2 regions of the Peribacillus sp. YIM B13481 genome follow, and region 2 is predicted to be linked to the other one. Evidence: riboswitches for the same ligand, from Rfam matches in the RefSeq annotation. Region 2 holds a riboswitch; the other holds the start of a gene.

Region 1 (11,202 bases), on a different contig from region 2:
GTATGCGGTTGTGTAAAAATGTCTGTCTGCGGTGATCTTCCACTGCTGAAGCATTCATTATACTTATAAAATAATATTGGAATTCTATCATCTATTTTTCTGAAGGTCAACAATTTTTTTTGGGAGTTAGCCAGTCTTATATGAGGTTTATAACACATTGAAATGGTTTTAATTTTTTTGAACGTTCACTTGAAAAGACTTTGAATGGTTCAAAGCAGAAGTGATTGTTTTCTACTCTTTTTTTTATGTAATCACTATTATAAAATACTGATTCACTTTTTTTGAAAAGGTATTTTAAGATAGGAAAAATCGTCAAGATATATTTGACAACTGTTTTTTTGAAAAATACATTTGTGTTTTTACAGAGTATTTACTATTATAAGATAAGAAAACAAAATTAAAGTGTTATTTATATGATTACGATAAGGCATTTCTAACCACAATAATAAATAGAGTCGATTGGCGGTAAGGATGGAAGAGCATTGCTGCTAATATTGCATCTGGGGGAGTTAATCATGTCAAACAAGGAATTAAAGAGAGGGCTGGAGGCACGTCACATTCAAATGATAGCTTTGGGCGGAACCATTGGGGTCGGGTTATTCATGGGATCGGCGAGCACGATCAAATGGACAGGGCCTTCTGTAATGCTTGCATATGCCATCGCAGGTATATTTATATTTTTCATCATGCGTTCTATGGGGGAGATGCTATATTTAGAACCGACTACGGGTTCTTTTGCATCCTTTGCTAGCAGCTATATACATCCTTTGGCAGGTTATATGACTGCTTGGAGCAATTGGTTTCAATGGGTAATCGTAGGAATGTCCGAAATCATCGCCGTTGGAATGTATATGCAGTATTGGTTCCCGGAGTTACCAGCTTGGATTCCAGGTGTGGTCGCCATGATCATCTTGGGGGCAGCCAACCTCATTTCCGTAAAATCTTTCGGGGAATTTGAATTTTGGTTTGCGCTTATAAAAATAATAACGATTGTATTGATGATCATTGCCGGCCTTGGCCTTATTTTCTTTGGAATAGGGAATGGCGGAGACGCAATTGGATTATCGAATCTTTGGGCAAATGGCGGCTTCTTTACTGGAGGCTGGACAGGATTCTTCTTTGCGCTTTCCCTTGTCGTGGCTTCCTATCAAGGCGTTGAGCTCATCGGCATCGCGGCCGGAGAAGCGAAGAATCCAACGAAGACCGTAACAAAAGCGATCCAATCAATCATATGGCGCATTTTAATTTTCTATATTGGCGCTATATTCGTCATCGTGACGGTTTATCCATGGGATAAACTAGATGACATCGGAAGTCCATTCGTTTCAACCTTTGCTAAAATCGGTATCACAGCAGCTGCAGGCATCATTAACTTTGTCGTAATCACTGCGGCAATGTCCGGATGCAACAGTGGGATCTTCAGTGCAGGGCGTATGCTTTACACACTGGCATTGAATGGCCAAGCTCCTAAAATCTTTGCAAAAGTATCTAAAAGTGGAGTGCCGGCATATTGTACGATCGCTGTACTATTAGGATTGGGTATCGGGGTTGTCCTGAATTACCTTGCACCGCCGGAATTATTCCTTTATGTGTACAGTGCGAGTGTTTTACCCGGAATGATTCCATGGTTTGTCATACTTATCAGTGAGCTTAAATTCAGAAAGGTAAATGCTGCTGAAATGGAGAAACATCCGTTCAAAATGCCGTTTGCCCCTTACAGTAATTATGCGACAATTGCCTTTTTACTGATGGTGCTGGTGGGTATGTGGATCAATCCAAGTACCAGGATTTCCTTGGTTGTCGGGATTGTTTTCCTAGCATTGGTCGTAGTAAGTTATTACATGCTGAAAATGGATAAACGAATACCATTGGATGCTAAATCCGATGATGAGATTTCCAGTTAAGAAGTCTCGTGCCATTTTGATAAAAAGATGAGTGATACGAGTTTTTCTATAATAAGGATTTTTGGAGATCATCTTGTTTAATCTACGTTCATGACTCGAGCTTTGCCGAGTGTGTTTCCCCTTAGTATAAATATAATAGACACTAATTAAAGTTGTGCATAAATTGTGGATAAAACAAAGAGAGATAAAGAGAAATCTTCATCCCTCAGGCTTTTTCCCAACTTGTGCATGACTTTTTTTGGTTATTGTAGAAAAAAATTCTCAATAAAGGTATGGAGTATTTCAAGTATTTCCTTGGTAGAAAATAAGGTTTTCCTAACTGGTGCATGAATTTTATGTAAATGTTTTTGGGATATAATTTGTAAAAAATAAACGGTTCATTTTGCACATATAGGCTATTTAAGATTTTTAAGTATAATGTTTAAGGGGAATGATTATAGGTTTTAGCATATGTTCTGAAAATCGAATGTTTGTTTTTTGTACCTTTATTCACCTAATTTTTTCAAATTTAAAAGGATATTGATAGGTAATTCCGAAAAATCAATGGTAATATTTTAAAAATATAAATATTTTTTAAGTGTTGTGGAATTTAAAATAATCTTATATACTTAAAAAAACTATTTTCCTATATGTAACTGGCGCAACATGGAGTACCATGGGGGAGCATATAGAGTATAAGCCGCGCGCCTGGGCAAACACTTGATTTATAGATCAAGTGTTTTTTATTTTCCTAGGAAGAGGTGTAGGTAGAGATGAGTAATATGCATAGAAAGATGGGGACCTTTGCTTTAACTATGACAGGTATTGGTTCTATTATCGGCTCAGGTTGGTTGTTCGGAGCGTGGAAAGCTGCCCAGATTGCTGGACCAGCAGCTATTTTTTCTTGGATTATCGGTATGGTGGTAATTTTATTTATTGCATTATCTTACGCAGAGCTTGGGGCAATGTTTCCTGAAGCTGGAGGCATGGTTAAGTATCCTCAATATTCGCATGGCTCTTTTATTGGATTTTTAGCTGCGTGGGCGAACTGGATATCAATCGCTTCGACTATTACCGTTGAGGCCATTGCTTCGGTACAATATATGAGTACGTGGCCTTGGGAATGGGCCAGATGGTCTCATTCTTTAGTTGATAACAATATCTTAACGACCAAAGGATTATTCATAGCTTCTTTACTACTATTGTTCTATTTCTTCGTCAACTATTGGACAGTCAACCTTTTTGCTAAGGCAAATTCATTTATTACCATTTTTAAATTAATTGTTCCAGGTGTAATGGCAGGATCGTTATTTTTTGCTGGATTTCATGGTGAAAACTTTACAAGTTCTCAGGGTATCGCACCATATGGCTGGGCAAGCGTTTTAACAGCAGTAGCTACTTCTGGTATAGTGTTTGCGTTTAACGGATTTCAAAGTCCCGTTAATATGGCAGGTGAAGCGAAGTCACCGAATAAGTCTATACCTATTGCTGTTATTGGCTCTATTCTAATTGCAGGTTTTATATACGTTATGTTACAAGTTGTGTTTATCGGTGTAGTCGATCCGTCAATGATCGTGAACGGATGGAGTCATCTGAATTTTAATTCACCTTTTGCAGATTTGGCAATTGCTCTAAGCCTTAACTGGTTAGCGATTGTATTGTTTGTAGATGCGTTTGTTTCACCGTCTGGTTCAGGTGCCACTTATACAGCTACAACTTCGCGAATGCTTTATGGAATGCAGAAAAATGGGTACTTACCGAGGATCTTTGGTACATTACATCCACTTTATGGTGTTCCGCGTCCAGCGATGTTATTAAACTTAGGTGTATGTTTTATCTTTTTATTTTTATTCCGCGGATGGGGCGTACTTGCAGAAGTGATTTCAGTTGCCACACTTATTTCGTATATCATGGGGCCAGTTGCATTGGCAACATTAAGACGTACCGCTTCACATTTTAACCGTCCATTTCACTTAAAAGGTGCCTCTATTATTGCACCTTGCGGATTTGTTTTTGCATCGCTTACTTTATACTGGGCGCGTTGGCCATTAACAGGAGAAGTCGCTTTCATCATTGCCATTGGACTGCCTATTTACTTTTATTATCAAGCTAAAAATAAATGGAATGGATTCAAAAAACAATTTTTATCAGGTGTTTGGATGCTTCTTTACTTAGGTTGTATGATTTTGATTTCTTATATTGGAAGTGAGAAGTTCGGCGGAAAAAATATTCTTACATTTGGCTGGGATATGGTGGTCATTACATGTCTGGCACTTGGCTTCTTTTGGTGGGGAGTTAAGAGCGGCATTAAAACGGAATACATGGATGAAGCTGAAAAAATCAACAAAGAATTTATCAATAAATAACTTTTTGTGCAGACACAGTTATATGAGTATAAAGAAAACATGGTTATTTTATGACCATGTTTTTTTATTTATTTTAAAATAAGTGCTGGCGATTGTAACGTTATTTTGTTTTAAGGGTTTTTTAGTCTTTGCGAGTAAATTGGTGGAATTCACAAGTAAATAATGAAATCTTGCGAGATAAGTATGCTCTATCATATAGAAAAACTAAATATCCTACTTTTTAGTGCGGAGGTTGAGGTAAAAGTATGAATTGGATTGTTTTTAAATCACTTCCACCTATAGAATGTGTCTTTTCCTAAAGAATTTCATAGTATATATAATTCTCTACATCATCTGAGAAAGGGGTTTATATTTTGGAAAGAACAAAGCTTACCGGGCGTATCGTTACACCTAATGATGCCGAGTATGAGCATGCCAGGATAAATAATAACTTAAGTTTTCCTAAATTCCCAAAGGTCATTGTGTTTTGTCAAAATACCAATGATGTGTTGAATTCACTGAAGTGGGCCCGGGAAAATCATACACCTTTCCGGGTTAGGAGCGGCAGGCATAGTTATGAAAACTTTTCATTAGTGAACGGCGGTCTAATCATTGATATTAGTGAAATGTATAAGATCAAGGTCAATCGTGAAAAAATGATCGCAAAAATTGAAGCCGGAGCTGATTTAGGGCAAGTATATAATAAGCTATGGAAGTATGGAACGACGATTCCGGCTGGGACCGAAAGCGGTGTAGGTCTTGTAGGTCTTACGCTTGGCGGTGGTATAGGGATGTTAACGAGGCGCTTTGGACTTACTTGTGACAATCTGGTTGAAATAGAAATGGTAAGGGCGTGTGGAAAGATGGGCGCCAAACTCATTAAAGCAAATAGGAAAATTAATAGTGATTTATTTTGGGCATGCTGCGGGGGTGGAGGGGGAAACTTTGGCATAGTCACTTCTCTTACTTTCAGGGTACACCCTGTATCAAGGGTATCGGTTTTCTCCGTCACATGGGGGTGGAAAGATTTCGAAGCGGTGTTTAATGCCTGGCAGGATTGGGCCCCTCAAGCTGATGAATGTCTAACTTCTGAAATTGAATTCAAGGCAAAGGAAGTAAACCAAATTATCGCTCAAGGTGAATTTGTTGGAACGTCACATAGGTTAAAGCAGCTTCTAAAACCTTTGACGAAAACTGGTTCACCAACAAATGTCATGATAAAGGAAGTCCCGTACATTGAAGCCGTAAGATTCTTTAATGATCCGAGTGGAAATCGACCGGCCCATCGTAAGAGGTCAGGTTCTTTCATTGAAAAAACTTTTCCTCAGCGAGCAATCTTGACGATGAAGCATTTTCTGGAAAACGCTCCAAATGAAAATGCAGCCATTTGGCATCAATCCCTTGGAGGAGCGGCTGGCCGTGCGGAACCAACGGAAACGGCATTTTATTATCGGGATGCTTTAATCGCCCAGGAGTATTTGGCTACATGGACTAATCCAGAAGAAGAGCGGCATAACATTCATTGGATCAAGGAACTTAAGTACGCCTTGTCTCCGTATACGACCGGTGACTATGTGAATTGGCCGGATACCCTCATCAAAGATTGGCCAACTGCGTACTATGGAGAAAATTTCAAACGGCTTCGAGAAGTGAAAACGACCTATGATCCATACAATACGTTTAGATTCCCTCAAAGCATACCGCCATTAAAAAGGTGGGGTTGAATGGAAGCATCAAAATCATTTGTTATTAAAAGGCTTATTCCTCAATATGGGTACTCTATTATTTAGGTTTGTGTATATTAATTGAGGTAATCCCCAAAATCATGTTTATGAAAGTAAGGTTTGCGTAAGGTAACGTTTGCTTTTCCCTGATTTAATTGATTGTTATCAATTTATTGTTGAGGCATGTAGTTTCTTTCCTTATGTCATTATTGGAATTCCCTACATTAGGTTGACCCTTCTTTTCTTTTATAAGGAGAAAAAATATAACATATACATGATGGTCCATCAATTTCCTAAAAAGTGGACCGCTTGGAAAAGTCCCGAAACGTCCAAAAAAGATTGACGAACAAAGAATAGATAAGGATTCTGTGCATAACTTGTGGACAATAAATGATCAAGTGACCATCCAAATCCATGAAGCTTTAGTTTTTAAAATCGGGAAAAAGAGAATGGAACTATTAGTTTTATTTACTTAGAATCCTCTACCTGCATAAATAGTATTAGGTTCCTTGAATACCATGTTGTATGAATCGCAATAAATATATCGTGACTTGTTGATTGTTCAGTTAATTAAATTACACCTTTACTTATTGGTTTTATAGGATTAAAATCGGTGAAAGAATTATTATAATAGGATGAGCTGATTGGACAACCAAAAGCTCCTGAACGCGATAAGCGAACAGGAGCTTTTTGCGTTCATTTTGGAAAAAGGAGTTGGGAAGATGAATATTGACCATATTGAAGCTTTTATGTATGTTGTTCACCTTAATAGTTTTCATAAAGCCGCAGAGGCAATGTTTTTATCACAGCCAACGGTTTCGGCAAGAATTAAGACACTTGAGAGTGAACTCGATTCAGTACTATTTGAGAGGCAAGGGAGAGGGATTATTTTAACCGAAAAAGGGAAAGCCTTCATTCCATTTGCGGATCAAATTATTCGCACCTTTCAACAGGGGAAAAAACAGTTGAAAACAGGAAGCGAACTGGAGGAAATAAAGATAGGGGCTAATATCATTACATCGCAATACTTTATTCCATTTGCTCTTCCTCTATGGAAAATGGAAAACCCCAATTTACGCTTTAAATTTATTTCAGCAACAAATGATGTATTAATGGAAAAATAAATTCTTTTCTACTATCCATATACATTTTCTTGTTATAAAAGGGAAATTTCAACAGCTACCTAAAACAGAAAAACTTTAGCCTTTTCCTGCTTGGAATCCTGGATATTTGGTCATTCCGCCATCAGCATATAAGGTCCTGCCCGTTACGTAGCTTGATTCAGCTGAGGCTAGCCAGGCAGCACAAGCGGCAATCTGTTCCGGTTTACCGATATATCCCATCGGTATCAGGTCGATGACTTCTTGTTTAGATTTTGGGTCATTGAACTTCTCTGCATTGATGGGTGTGTCGATTGCGCCGGGGGAAATGTTATTTATCCGTATCCCTTTAGGAGCATATTCAAGTGCAAGGGTTTCTGTCATCATCTTCACTCCGCCCTTACTTGCTGCATAATGGACAAAATGAGGCCATGGAATCCGGTCATGAACGGAAGACATATTAATGATATTGCCCTTGATACCATGATCGAGCATATAACTGATAGCTTCCCTGCTTGCGAGGAACATACCCGTAAGATTTACATCGATGACTTTCTGCCAATCCTCAAGCGTCAGCTTTTCGCTCGGGACTTCATTTTCAATGCCTGCATTGTTGATCATGATGTCGATGGTACCGAAAGTGTCGATAGCAAATGAAAGTAATTTCTTTACATCTGCTTCCTTTGAAACGTCGCCTTGAATGGCTGCGGCTTTCCCGCCTGCTGCTTCAATCGTTTTAATGATTTCCTTATGGTCCCCATTTTCAGTGTGATAATTTAATACGACATGTGCTTTTTCTTTACCGAACCTTTCGGCCATGGCTTTACCTAACCCTTTTGCCGCCCCAGTGATCACGACTACTTTTTTCTCTAAATCTTCATACATCATTTATCGCTCCTTTTACTATTCTTTTGTAAAGCCAATCATGATTCCACCAGCAATTACGAGTACACATCCGATGATGACGAAGGCCATCTGCTTTTTGGATTTTCTCTCTCCTAAAAGAAAGATGCCTCCTAAAGTGGAAATGACGATTCCCATTTGGGAAAATGAGAATGCAATGGCAACGCCAACCTTTGGATTAGCGAGCAGGAGACCGATATTACCCACTGCCCACATCATTCCGGTTAGAATATTTCTTCCGGCATACTTATTAAACGGTTTATGTTTGATGGAAAGGAGCAGGGCAGCTAGGAACATGCCAATTGCTTGTGGCAGGATGGCCGACCATCCGTCAACTTCATTCCATCTGACAACAATGACATATGTAACATAACCCAACGTTGAAATGGAAAGATAAAAAATCCCTTTTTTCATGCTTCCTTCTTTTTTGTTTACACCGTCGCCATAGCTTGTCAGCAAGACACCCGTAATCAAGCAGATGATTGCAGCTATGCCGATGATGATTGTAATTTTGTCATTCCATTCCCTGAAAATGATAACGGCAAAAAATGTATTTCCCAGGATTTGCAGTCCGGTTGAGATTGGAACGGTTTTAGATACTCCGATTTCCTTGACGCTATTAAATTGAAATAATTGCCCGAATGCCCACCCTATTCCGGATATGATGCCGACAATCCAGACTAGACTGCTCCATTCCGGTGGATTGATGATAGACATCAAGATGGCGAACAGTAATGAACCGATTGTAATGCCAAGTGTTTGATTATAAGAGTTGCCTCCAAGTTTTTCGGAAACAAGCACTAAGCTGCCCCATGTCAATGCAGGGAGTAGCGCAAAGAGAAAACCTTCCACAAATTTCATCTCCTAAACTAGAAAACAATGTTCTAATGAATATAAAATAGTTAGTTAGTAAGCTATTGAATGTATTTAGAGTTTTCCCTTTACACGGGAATGAAAACATGGATTTAATTTACCATTTGTAATTTTAGGGCTGAAACAATGAAATAATAAGTGGTTTATGCTACTTTTAACTTAAAAATAGATAGGAGAAATAGTATGACGACACTGAATGAATGGTTTGAAAAGGGGATTCCGGCTAAAGAATTTATATCTTCGATGAAAGTCCATAAAGAAAACTTACAATCGATTCAGGAGCGTTTTTCCATTACTGAAGCGGATCAAGTTTTTTTTAATGAATTAAAATCGAAGGAACTTCGAGCAATTGTCATTACTGAAGACTGGTGCGGAGATGCAATGATGAATATACCTATTCTGCTGAATATATCTGAAGCGGCAAATATTGATACTCGCATGGTTTTACGAGATCAAAATCTTGAGCTGATCGATCAATACTTAACGAATGGAACAGCGCGTTCTATTCCAATCTTTATATTCATTGATAGGAATGGTGAAGAAAAAGCGGTTTGGGGACCTCGCGCACCAAAAGTGCAAGAGTACGTAATGGAGTTGAGATCTGACCTGCCTGCTAAGGATGATGAAAGTTTTGAGGCAGAGCAAAAAGAAGTTTTTAAAAAGATAACAGTGGCTTTTTCTGAAGATAAACACCTTTGGGACGAAGTATACGGCAGTATCAAGGAAGCTTTGGGGAAAATTTGATAGTTGATGGGTGACCCTCTTGCAGCTGACATCGGGTATATTCATTTTGATGTCCTCAAAGCAAATAATAAAAACTTGGTGGTAAACTTTTTTTATTGGAGTTTCTTCCATTATGAAGGGGCTGTTCCAAAAGAGATTGGAACCTATTGCTTGTGAATATATAGATATGTTTTTAACGTTTTTTTCTATATTTTTTATGGTTTATGGTACCATGGTTTTGGAACAGCCTTTTTCATTTGTTTATGATTCTGGAATAATTGTAACGCCGATGGTTCGTATTGGAGAGTCCTGTTTAGCACTTTGATCCGTAGCTTTGTAGTATTTCAACATTAAATCGTTCAATTCATTTTGGAAGTTAATAAAACTTTCATCATCAAGCTTTAGTTCTAAAAGTGAAAAGGTTGACCCATCTTCTGAGCAGTCTCTTTCTTCTAATTTAGTAAGATAGTTCTGATATTGAGTCATAAGGGATAATTGATAATAAGAAAAAAAGTTCAGTTTTTTCTCATTTGAAGATTTTTTCCATTCTTCCCCGCTAAGTCGCGCTTCTTCTTCATTTAAAACATAGTATTTTTCGGAAACGGATCTCACTTTTTTCTCTTTTACAATGCGAATGACCCCTGAATCCAACAAAACCTGTATATGTCTATATAATGTTGCTTGTGGTACATCTTTAATGATTTTTAACATTTCTAATGGTGTTAAACCATTTTCCCTGTTTCTCATTAAAGCTTGAGAAATCTTTATTCTTACAGGGTGCATTAAAATTTCAGCTTTATTAATCATCGTATTCTCCTTACATTAGAAATTAATAACTGGATAATGTTAATCAATTTTGATGTTTCAGCAGTTCTCTTTCCTTATAGGTCATGAATAATAAGTTTATTTAATCATATATTGTAATGTTGGAATCATTTTCATTTACGAAAATGACACATTTGGAAAAATAATATTACCGAAATATTTTTTCGAAGTAAATAAAAAGCCATTTTTAAATATTTTCAATTGTTAAAAGCTAATCTCTCCATGCAATAAAGCATAGAGGATTTACACGAATAAGCGTTAAAAATATCATTATATTTTTATTGTTATTTATAATGATAATATTATCATTATAAATAACAATAAAAACTAAAACAATATTTTATAAAGAAAAAAATAGGTGCAATATTCCAGTTTACATGTTATCATTATTGATAATGATAACATTATTTCGTTATTAAAGGAGTGATTATATATGGAATTGCATTATGGATGGAACGAATTGAAAGATATTGATTTCATGTCTATTCTGCCGATTATTTTACCGGTAATTGTTATTGGATTGATTTTAGTCCTTATAGCATTGATTGATTTATACAGACATCGAAAGACGAGAAAAAATGTTTTATTGTGGACACTCATCATTATTTTTGCAAATACTATTGGTCCAATTCTGTACTTCGTTATTGGTAGAAAGGACAGTGACAGAATATGAAATTAGAAATTAGAAATGTTACAAAAAAATTCAAAGAAAAAACAGCGGTCAATAATTTTTCAATGGAACTGCAATCAGGGGAATGTGTTGGATTGATCGGGCCAAATGGGGCTGGTAAATCGACACTAATAAAAGTGATTGCAGATATTATAG
Region 2 (11,202 bases):
AAGAAGAAACACCACTTGAAGCTGAGATAATTATACCAGCATCCTTTTCGGCTAATACACAGGAGACGATAAAGGCTGTGCTTACTCAAGGTGGTAAAATGGTTGAAAACGCGGATTTTGTTCATTTTGAGATATGGAAACAAGATGGCTCCATCAAATATAGTATGGAACAAGCTGAGGCAGAGGGGAACGGTATTTATAGTTTAAGTAAAAACTTTGATAGTGATGGTCTATACTATATAAAAGTACATGCTAGTAACGATGGTTCAATCATTATGCCTCAAAAACAGTTTATCGTAGGAAAACTTTCTCAAAGTGAATTGAAATTCTTGCAAAAAGGGATTCAAAAACTAGAAGAAAGTCATGAACATCATCATTAAAAAATCCGTTTTTCAATTGAAGACCGGATTTTTTATGGATTACTACCCCGTTTTGTTGGTAATGATATGGGTAAGAATTTTAGCTATTATTTTTTTATGATTGGAGAGAATGGTATACCTATCCCGATTTATGGATTTTGGAATGTAGGCAATACCGAGCAATTTCCTCCTGTTGGAGTCTTTTTAACATCGAATATACTGCATCAACGGAATCGTCACAATTTTTAGGGACATTAGTTGAGCCAGTATATTCCCTACCAATTTTAGTGATTTTTTAAATAGGCTTTCAAAAGTGTATGTACTTCTTGATAATCCAGCTAGGCTTAGGAAGAAGTAAAATTTCCCCTTTTTGTTTTTCCCTCAGGCAGGATGAGAACAAAACGAAAGGTAATAACGAACAAAAGCAGTATCCGGTTTATGTATGAATTGCTTTTTATACACTCGTTAAATCCCCATTACTGGAGTTAGTTTTTTTCTTTTTACTTTTATTTCTCATTATAAATTTTTCCATATAATAAATGATAATTATAAATACAGACATAATGCCAAAATACGTTATGATAACACCTAAAGCATTCGAACTCTCGAATTGGCCTTTTTCCCCTTTTAGGCTACCTTCTGACATTGGTTTTTCAAATTGGCCTTCTCCCGCTTCGAAGCCGCCTTCCGGAGGGTTTGGTCTTTCTCCCCTTTTGAAGTCCCCTTCTTGAAAGTTCGGTTTTTCTCCCCTTTCGAAGCCGCCTTCTGGCATTTGTGAAGAAGAAAGATTAAACACGTTCGCAACTCCTTGCAGCTGCATGATGAAATTTGTTGAGTACATTTGATAGCCCCCAAACACTAATAAAGCAATTGTTGCTGCTCTTGCTAAAATCCCTATGAATGGTTTGGGGGTTCTGAACTTCATCATATTTTTAAAAACATTTATTACCCATTTCCAATGTAATCCAATATGAGCTGCAACTAAAATAAGCACTAAAAACGAAATGGATATATGAGAAATTTTAAACCATTGTTCATTACCAACGTTGATATTTGGGAATACAACTCTTGAAATAAAAATGCCACTGATCATAATAAAGGTCATTGTAATTAATAACATTACGTTTAAAAAATAACCAAATTTTGTTTTAAGAGGTAGCTTGCGGTCAAACAATTTAACCGTGACTTTTTTTACCCATCGCCAATTGAGCAACACATGGATGAAAAATAATACGGCAATTACTAACCCGGCAATTTCATGAAACGTTAATCCTCCTAATACTTGTTTATTGAAAAATAATACGAACGTAACGGCCATTAAAATATCTAATCCAAGCTTCACGAACATCAGCTTTTTCATATCTTATCCTCCCTAAGTAGTTTGTCCTTGATTTTTTTTAACTAACTCCCTATTCATATTGGTGAAACTTATTATGAATAGTTTTTCTTAATTTTTTATTAAGGGAGTTTAAGGAGAATTAACTGGAGGAATTGCATCTTGAAGACACTGAACTTACCAACAATTCCTTTATAACGCTAAACCCATGCAAATTAAAAAGCCTCAACTCCTTAAAGGAATTGAGGCTTGCACTGCTATTTATCATTTGGGCAAGAAAGCATCAGGGCGTTCCTTCATGCTTTCTTCCTGATTCAATTAAATAATACGGGTTGTAACGATGCCTTCGATTTGCTTGATTTTTTCTTCCAAGCTAGGAATGATATCGCCGTTTACTTCACCGTCAATGTCGATGATCGTATACGCATATCCCCCACGGCTTCTGTTAACCATATCAGCGATGTTCAAATTAAAGCCTGATACAGCCAGTGTGATTTGCCCAACCATGTTCGGAACGTTTTCATGGAATGTTGCCACACGACGATTTCCTGTAAAAGGAAGGGAAGTATTTGGGAAATTCACTGAGTTCTTGATGTTCCCTGTCTCTAAAAATCCTTTCACCTGACGTGCTGCCATGATGGCACAGTTTTCCTCTGATTCTTGCGTAGAGGCACCAAGATGCGGAATTGGAACGACATTTTTCATTTTCAGCACGTTTTCATTCGGGAAGTCTGTAATGAACTTGCCAACTTTCCCGCTTTCAAGTGCAGCTTCCATATCATTTTCATTCACTAGCTCACCGCGTGAGAAGTTCAAAATATGAACGCCTGGTTTCATGATGCCAAATGTTTCTTGGTTAAACATTCCTCTTGTGTCATCCGTTAATGGAACGTGTACAGTAATGTAATCAGATTCTGCAAACAACTCTTCAATCGTCATGGCGCGCTGTACATTGCGAGATAAATTCCAAGCTGTATCGACAGAGATGAACGGGTCAAATCCAATTACATCCATGTCTAAATCCAGGGCATCATTCGCCACAAGCGCACCGATCGCACCTAAGCCGATTACACCCAGAGTTTTTCCCTTGATTTCTTTTCCAACGAATTGTTTCTTTCCTGCTTCTACAAGCTTCGGAATTTGTTCTCCTTCGCCTTCTAATGTCTTTGTCCATGCCACACCGGCAAAAAGGTTACGAGATGAAGCCATTAATGATGTCAGTACCATTTCTTTTACAGCGTTAGCGTTAGCACCAGGTGTATTAAAAACAACGATTCCTTGCTCGGTACATTTGTCGACCGGAATATTATTGACTCCCGCCCCTGCCCTTGCGATTGCTTTTAATTGATCTCCGAATTCCATTGTATGCATGTTAAAGCTGCGAACAACGATCGCATCAGGGTTTTCACTGTCATTGTCGACCGTAAAATCGCCTTTATTGAATACATTTAGCCCGCTTTCAGCAATATTATTTAACGTTTTGATCGTTTTCACTTTTTCTAAAAGAATTGTGCTCATCTTGTTTGTCCCCTTTTGATTATGATAGTTTTTTTTCAAATTTCGAAATATTGACAATATTTTTTGCCCATGAAAATCTGCATTCTTTAAAACTTCACTATCCTCTGTTAATAAACAGAAAGAGGCAAGGGATAAAATCCCTTACCTCTGCCCAGGCGAACGGCTACGACACTATGTGTTCCCTCACGGTTATCCGTGTTTCGCCAGTTGCACATAGTCTTTTGATTGATTTTATTCTATCAAATTATTCAGCAAATTTCAATATCAATTTAAAGGTTTTATATGGAAGAAGTCAACACTCAGCATGACCGCTTGCGAATGGCCAACTTAAGCAGGTTTAATAGCCTTTGCCAAATCATGCTCACGCCAGTATTCTTCAATTTCCTCTAATGATTTCCCTTTCATTTCAAACAACACACAAACCATCCAATTGGAAAAGCAAGTTTTTTCATCATTTAGAATGGTTCATTCTTTTGACCAATAGTAAAATAACGAAAAATAGGGTGAAAATGATCATGATCGGAATGGACGTTGAAAAAAAATTGACCCATGCGCTTGTCTCTGTGTCTTGTGGCATGACCACAATTTTTTCTATATCATGTTCTTCTGCAGCGTCATTCATTCTATTCATCGAAATTTCACTATTTGGGATAGTGGCGATAAAATATTGATCCTTTTCCTAACCTTTCAGCCGCCCGCTTATTTCAAAAACTCTTTTTTGGGGCTCCAACTCCAAATATGTTACTTTGCCATCCTCTAAAGTTGTGAAAAATTCATCTTCAGTTAATTCCTCAGTCGGTTCATTGTCATTATTAAAAATAAACACAATCCCCAAGGTAACCAAGAAGATTAGTAAATAAAATATTTTATTACGGAAAATCCGCTTCATCCTACACCTTCCCCCACGAAACAAACTAGGTCAATAGTATCATATAATAGTAATCATTAACAATTATTCCATGTTCATAAAAAGAAGGCCCTGTTGATTTCTTGGACTCGGGCAGGTTAGTTGCAAAATGGATAATATTAGTAAAAAATAGGAGGTATAGCAAACTAGAAGATAAGGGGTGAAAATTTTGATTACTCATTTCGCAGATTTAGAATTACTGACAGTATCTATTGAAGGTGTAAAGCAATGCTACGCTAACCGCCTGCAGCTCCCCATTCTATCAGAATCTAAAGAGTTCATTCAGTTTCAGCTGACGCCCTTTACTACGTTGAGTTTTAAAGAAGCGTTTGAGCCCATTTCTCCAGCACACTTTGCATTTCAAGTCCCATATTCTCAATTTGATGAAGCGGCATCATTTATCCAACAATCCGGATTATTGGTCCTAAGACAAGAACATGGTCAGTATATCGACGAAACGAACGGAAGAAAAAATCTATATTTTCGTGATGGGGATGGCCACCTTCTCGAAATCATTGCCCATGATTATGTAAATGAAGATGAACTGAAGGCATCCGGAATGTTAAGAACACTTTATTTAAGAGAGATTGGCTTCCCTGTGGATTCGGTACCAAGCTTACGCGATTGGCTGAAAAGTAACCTTGGTATGAAAACGGAACAAGATCAAGATATATTTAATTTCGTAATTAGCGGAACAGCACATGCAATAGTGGTTTCAAAACAAAGGCCTTGGATCCCTATTGCCATGAAGGCCTTACCGCCAAAAATGGCGGTGACGTTCGGTACACCCGATAAAAGGTTTATTGATGAACTGACAAAACAAATGGATCACACTTTTTTAGATGACTCTAAGAAACTATTTATACTTCGTGATAGTTATCCTTTTTATATGGAACATACTCCTGAATTCAGTGCGTCAATGGTGAAAAATTTGAATTTACCTATTTGAACCGCGTTTCTCATTTAACCTGTAAAGGGGGAAATCAATTTGTTAATAAGAAAGGCAAACGTTGCTGATGCTGAGGGTATAGCAATAGTCCATGTCGATTGCTGGCGTACCACATATAAAAATATAATGCCAAGTGATTTTTTAGATAAACTGTCTTATGGGAAAAGGAAAGACGTATGGATAGAGAATATATCTAAAGATAGAAACCATGTTTATGTAGCAGAAAATAACGAGGGAGAAATAGTCGGATTTATAAGCGGAGGAAAAAGGGAAACGAATAAAGTTGAAGATTCGGGTGATCTAACTGCGATATATATCCTCGAAGATTTTCAAAGAATGGGGATTGGAAAGAAACTCATCAAAGAATTATTTTTTATATTTAAAAAACTGGGCTTCCATACAATTTTTGTTGAGGTGCTTGAAGATAATAACTCTCGATTTTTCTATGAGGCTTTTGGTGCTGAATTGCTTAAAACCGAAAAAATCAAAATGACTGGTGCTGAATTAAATCTATTGGTTTATGAGTGGAAAGATATTAGCCCTGTATTGTTATGATTAAACTTCATTTAAGATGAATGCTGCTGGATGCGAAGGGTCCTTTTATTTCTAGCAGTTTTCTATGTCATCCTTCTCGAATTAAACCGATAGAATAATAGTGCAAAGTTCTGTGTCCATAAACTAGAAATCCCTTCCCACATTTTATGTGGGAAGGGTTTTCATATTCTTCATCCTTCATATCAGTGCCGAATTTTGTTGGGAACTTCAGTTCTTCTCACCTTCCCCTGCTTTGTCTTACTTGTTAAATATGATGTTATACACTCCAACTAACGGGTTCCTACTTCTAGCAGGCAATCATGTTGACTTCAAAAAAAGACACAGCCCTTAAGTGAGGAGTGTGCCTTGCGTTTGATTTAATTTTGATTAAATCCGCTTTCGTCCATGTAAAAAACTTCCCAAGAATGCCCATCGATATCCAGAAAACTCCAACCGTACATGAAACCATGATCGATGGCTTCATTAAAAGGCCTTCCGCCAGCATCAAGTGCCCGATTCACGACCTCATCCACATCTTCCTTACTTTTAACCGATAGGGCCACGATGGCTTCCGTACTTGCTGCTGGATTCGGGATTTCCTTCTTGGTAAACGTTTTAAAGTAATCTTCAACCAATAACATGACATATATAGACTCACTGATAACCATGCATGTTGCATTTTCATTGGTCATTTGCTCGTTAAACTTAAAGCCCACCTTTGTGAAAAATTCTATTGAGGCATCCAAATCTTTAACAGGCAAGTTTACAAAGATCTTCTCTGCTTGAACTCCCATCAAATTCACCCTCACTTGATTTATTTTATGTTCATTCACCTACTATTCGCTCCATTTTCCGATAATCCTGCCCGCAACAAAAAAAGAATGGATGTATGCATAACAAAAACAATTCAAGAACCATCGCCGACCGTAAACACCCATGGGGCTAATGACTCCGCCGGCTAAACTTGTAGAATCAATGAATGAACCGGGGTTTAATGCCTTATCATTCTCAAAAGAATCCGATTCTACATTAGGCCTTACTTCAAATGAACACTCATAATCGTTGTTTCGTTACTATTTGCTTGGCTGATATTTGTTTTTTCCAGTTTTTCAACTAGCTCGCCATTCATGATAATAATCGGAGTTATGATGCTGGGAACTTTGGATTTTAGAAATTCGATATCAAATGTAACAAGCCTGTCTCCTGCTTTTACACTTTTCCCTTCTGCGACATGGACTTCAAATCCCTCACCTTTAAGGTTAACTGTATCTAAACCTATATGAATTAACAATTCTATGCCATGCTTTGTGCGGAGGCCTAAAGCATGTTTAGTAGGAAAAACCTGGATCACTTCTGCATCAATAGGAGATACAACCACCCCCTCCTCAGGAAGAATCGCTATTCCATCCCCCATTAACTTCCCGGAAAACACTGGATCGGGAACATTTTCAATATTTATAACTTGTCCATTTATAGGAGCAAGCAGATGTTCCACATTTTCTTTTTTACCGAATAATTTTTTGAACATACTATTTCCACCCTTCTCTATCTTTTTGAATCTCACAATCAAATGTTACATAGATAATAGTTTTTGTTATTTTTTCTTTTTCAATTTCCCTTCCGCTTTCTTCTTTTTATTCTCTTCCACTCTAAATGTAACGATTTCGGTTATTAATTCATAAGGAATTGGCTTGTTCAGTGGAAACTGAACGGCCCCTTTTGAACGTTTATAATCAGATAAAGCATATTCAAAAGCAGAGATCGCGCTTGAAGTTGGATAAAGTCCTATATGTTTCTTATAGGCAGCGAAATGTACCAGATTTCCGTATAAAGCAAAAGTAGGCATTTGATAGCTTATCTTTTCTTCTGCATCCGGTGCTGCATTCTTTATGACTGTTCTTATCGTTTTTAGTATCTCCTGAACTTCTTCGGGAAATTGTATAATGTACTCATCAATTGAATTAAATCTATGGGTTCCCTCCATGATTTCTCCTTTCATAAATCCATGATTAGTTATCATTATCCCCCTTCACTCTTAAAAAAAGCACTCCCTCCTAAAGGCCGGGCACCCGTGAGTTGATTGCAGGCTTAATGAATGATCAAAACCATGCATTCAGATTCAACATAACTGGCTATCCGCTCAAGTTCGTTAGTTCTATCCTATCTTTAAGAACTCTTCCATTCTTTTCATTACATCTTCCAGCATCGTAATCGACCTTGAAGCATGCAAAGGTTCAATTTCCAAAGAATGATTAGCATTAGGGACTTGATCCATGCTTATATTCGTTTTATTTTCTATCATTTGAATTTTACCTGGAATATAATGATGATCTTTTTCTCCTATTACTATATGTGCTGAATGATTGCTGCTCAATAGCCCTTCCACAATAGAATCGAACTTCAATAGCGGCGTAAGCAAAATCATTTTGGAATTCATGAACCGCTCACTTTTCATAATTCCGTTGATGATCGGAATGGTGCCAAGTGATTTGCCCAGAAACACAGTTTCTTGATATTCATTATTTTGAAGTATTTCCGTAAGGACGGGATTCATATCATTAACGATCACTTTTGTGATATCCACCAAAGGATGCTTGAATATATCCTGGTCGTAAGAGTAATGAATATGCACGACATCAAACTGTTTTTGAAGCATGAGCATTGTCGAATAATAAAATAACGGCTTCTCATACGTGTAACCCGCACCTGAAAACATAAAACAAACGGCCCGACTTCCATTTTCAATATGTGTGTATGAAACTTCTTTCTCATTATTATTTATTTTTCTTTGATTAACCTTCATGATAGACTCCTCCCATTGAATCGTTTGCTATATATATTCATTAGCTACCCGCTGCAATCCTCCTTGATTGATATGATCTAGTTTTGTACATTTACTGAATCCCCAAATAAGGTTTTGTTTCTAATCGGAAATATGTATACTTTAACTATCAACCTATTTTATGGAAATGATGAAGACCTGTATTTCATATGATCGATCAATCCATGCCTTAAAGGAGAGTGTGTAATGAAAATTAAAACGTTATGTTTCATTCTTGTCCTGCTAGTCACTGGTTCTATGAGCACGATTGATGCAAGTGCAAACGATCAAAAGGTGAAAGAACTGCATATCAGGGAATCTTTCGCTGGTGTGGAAGGCACGACGGTCATCCAAAACTTAAAAAATGATAAAGTATATATCTATAACAAACAGAGAAGTAACGTACGCTACACTCCAGAATCGACATTTAAAGTCGCGAATGCATTAATTGGCTTACAGACAAAAGCGGTGAGCGATGAATATGAAGTGAAGCGATGGGATGGTGTAATCAGGGAATTTGAAGATTGGAACAGGGATCATACTTTGGCTTCAGGCATGAGGCATTCAGTGATCTGGTATTATCAAGAAATGGCCCGCGACATAGGGGCAGAAAAAATGCAGCAATATATAAACCTGATCGACTACGGCAATCACGATATATCCGGTGGAATCGATCATTTCTGGCTGGACAGCAGCATAAAAATATCTGCCCAGGAACAAGTACAATTCATCGAAAACCTTGTAGAGGAAACACTGCCTATCGATAAGCAGCATATGAGAACCGTAAAGAGAATCATGATTAACGAAGAAGCAGACTCATATGTCCTCCATGGAAAAACAGGTACACGCCTTTCCGATATGGGATTGGGCTGGTATGTGGGTTACATCGAAACGGACAAAGGGAAATGGGCTTTCGCAACGAACACGGACGGCAGCGGCAGCAAAGCCAAGACGATTACACTGGATGTCTTGAAAGACCTGGATATCATAAAAGAATAATAGTTCACGCATGCCTCAAACTTGGGCATGCGTTTTGCTTTGTCTTAAAGAGGATATCATCAGTTTTCACATATCCTTTAAAAAGGTAGTTCTCAACGTGCATTGAAAGATAGATAGCCTTGGCTATTCCTGTTCACCAAGACTCTGAAGCCTTTTTTGGGATTGTCCAATCAAAAAAAAAAATTCTCATCTACTATAGTATTGATAATTTGGAAAGGGGAATTAATATTGAAATTAAACGAAATCAAGAAAACTTATGATGTAATCATTCCTTGTGGCAGCGCTTGCTCTCCCACTTTGAACCTAAGAAGACTTGGTTTAAGAAGATTTTCTTTGCCTCTTGACTGGGTCTATACTGAGTCATTTGCAGAAGTGGCTAATCTATATAGAAATCAGTTCAAAGAATATATGGAATTGAGGAATCTTACTTTAGTGGAAGGATCAGCTACTTATTTTGATGATGACATAGTTATAAATGCTGTAAATACCTATTTGATCAGAGATAACCATTATAAAGTTACTTCAGTTCACGATTTCCCCATCCTCCCTGATAAAAAGTGGTTTGAAACATATCCTGATTTCAAAGAAAATTTAAATAAAAGAATAGCAAGATTCAATGAAACAATTAACAATAGTGATTCAATCCTATTTGTTAGATGGTCAACAATTTATGACCATGCCTATTTGTTTCAACAAGCTATGCAAGACATGTTAAAAGAAAAAAAATTTAATGTATTAATATTAATCCCCTCGGATAATGCAACGAGTATTTCCGAATTGGAATGGAACCTAGAAAATGTTTGTGTTTTAAAAGTTCCTAACCAGATTGAAGATGAGGCCATTTGGAATCATGCTTATAGTGGCATATAATTAAATTAACTTCTGTCTTGATTAATCCCTGTGCAAACCATGCTTATATGTTAATGATTTCAATTTTGACGATTTTAGTTATTGTTTTAGGTTTTTCATCTAGCCAAAAATAATCAACGCTTTTTCGCTTCTTTCTTTTTTTCGTTCAAGTAAGTCAACTTGTTTGACAGTCTTAAGACTAATTTTAGCTATCATATATCACATTCATTCCCCTTAAAGGCAGTAATAATTATTTTTTGTTATATTCTTAGATATACTAACTGCTTGTGAAAATTCTTCAAAGGGGAATTGTTTATTAAAGGTTTAAGAGAAAGGCATCTGCCAAAAGCAGATGCCTTATCTTGTTGACAGGAGTCATGTTAATCCCATCTCTTGTTTTCTTTTCTGTTTTAATACCGCAGGCTTTGGAGCCTGCTGGGAGAGTGCCGTACATTCATCAAAAGAAAATTGTTTACACCCTTTACAACGGTTAACATCTAGTTTTGATAAAGCTTTATTAATGGCATCACCCGTACTGGAAAAGAACTGTTCCTCACCTACTAGTTTATTAAAACCTGTTTTTTCGAGCATTTCTTTAGGTTCCTGTTGAATCCCGGAAATCAACACTTGTAGTTGGTGAAACTTGAATTGCTTCACAATGTCGGTGAGAAGTGCTTCTCCCGATGTATCAATAAATGACACATTGCTCATTCTTAATAGGAGGACTTTTGGTTTAGAACGCATGATTTGTTCGATTTCTTCTTGTAGCCTTTCGATTGAACCAAAGAATAAAGGTCCTTCTATCGTATAAATGTGAATCTGTGGACAATTTGAACCGTGTTGAACCATTTCCGGTTTAACTAGTTTATCAGTTGGATCTGGTAAAACCCTTGATAATTTCAATGTACCGCTCATTAGTTTAACAAAAGA

The links. Region 2 has a riboswitch for ZMP and ZTP ahead of ACFX4X_RS19415 (phosphoglycerate dehydrogenase). Riboswitches for the same ligand answer to the same signal wherever they lie in the genome.
Positions count from the first base shown of each region.
Region 1: another riboswitch for ZMP and ZTP. It lies ahead of ACFX4X_RS11795 (glutamate/serine transporter AimA); the one in region 2 lies ahead of ACFX4X_RS19415 (phosphoglycerate dehydrogenase).

Region 1 is NZ_JBHZPE010000016.1:52,652-63,853, reverse strand. It holds gene ACFX4X_RS11800 (amino acid permease) at 516-1,904, shown strand; ZMP/ZTP riboswitch at 2,526-2,604, shown strand; gene ACFX4X_RS11795 (glutamate/serine transporter AimA) at 2,657-4,249, shown strand; gene ACFX4X_RS11790 (FAD-binding oxidoreductase) at 4,603-5,952, shown strand; partial or broken gene ACFX4X_RS11785 (LysR family transcriptional regulator) at 6,675-7,073, shown strand; gene ACFX4X_RS11780 (glucose-1-dehydrogenase) at 7,152-7,937, opposite strand; gene ACFX4X_RS11775 (GRP family sugar transporter) at 7,956-8,816, opposite strand; gene ACFX4X_RS11770 (thioredoxin family protein) at 9,012-9,572, shown strand; gene ACFX4X_RS11765 (helix-turn-helix domain-containing protein) at 9,813-10,358, opposite strand; gene ACFX4X_RS11760 (PLD nuclease N-terminal domain-containing protein) at 10,810-11,049, shown strand; gene ACFX4X_RS11755 (ABC transporter ATP-binding protein) at 11,046-11,202, shown strand, end outside.
Region 2 is NZ_JBHZPE010000041.1:21,348-32,549, forward strand. It holds gene ACFX4X_RS19405 (FixH family protein) at 1-380, shown strand, start outside; gene ACFX4X_RS19410 (DUF4405 domain-containing protein) at 814-1,719, opposite strand; gene ACFX4X_RS19415 (phosphoglycerate dehydrogenase) at 2,014-3,213, opposite strand; ZMP/ZTP riboswitch at 3,356-3,434, opposite strand; gene ACFX4X_RS19420 (hypothetical protein) at 3,665-3,844, opposite strand; gene ACFX4X_RS19425 (ATP-dependent metallopeptidase FtsH/Yme1/Tma family protein) at 3,893-4,102, opposite strand; gene ACFX4X_RS19430 (VOC family protein) at 4,290-5,069, shown strand; gene ACFX4X_RS19435 (GNAT family N-acetyltransferase) at 5,109-5,624, shown strand; gene ACFX4X_RS19440 (VOC family protein) at 5,981-6,397, opposite strand; gene ACFX4X_RS19445 (PTS sugar transporter subunit IIA) at 6,640-7,131, opposite strand; gene ACFX4X_RS19450 (iron chaperone) at 7,198-7,623, opposite strand; gene ACFX4X_RS19455 (alpha/beta hydrolase) at 7,759-8,406, opposite strand; gene blaOXA (class D beta-lactamase) at 8,632-9,423, shown strand; gene ACFX4X_RS19465 (DUF1796 family putative cysteine peptidase) at 9,652-10,293, shown strand; gene ACFX4X_RS19470 (SulP family inorganic anion transporter) at 10,648-11,202, opposite strand, start outside.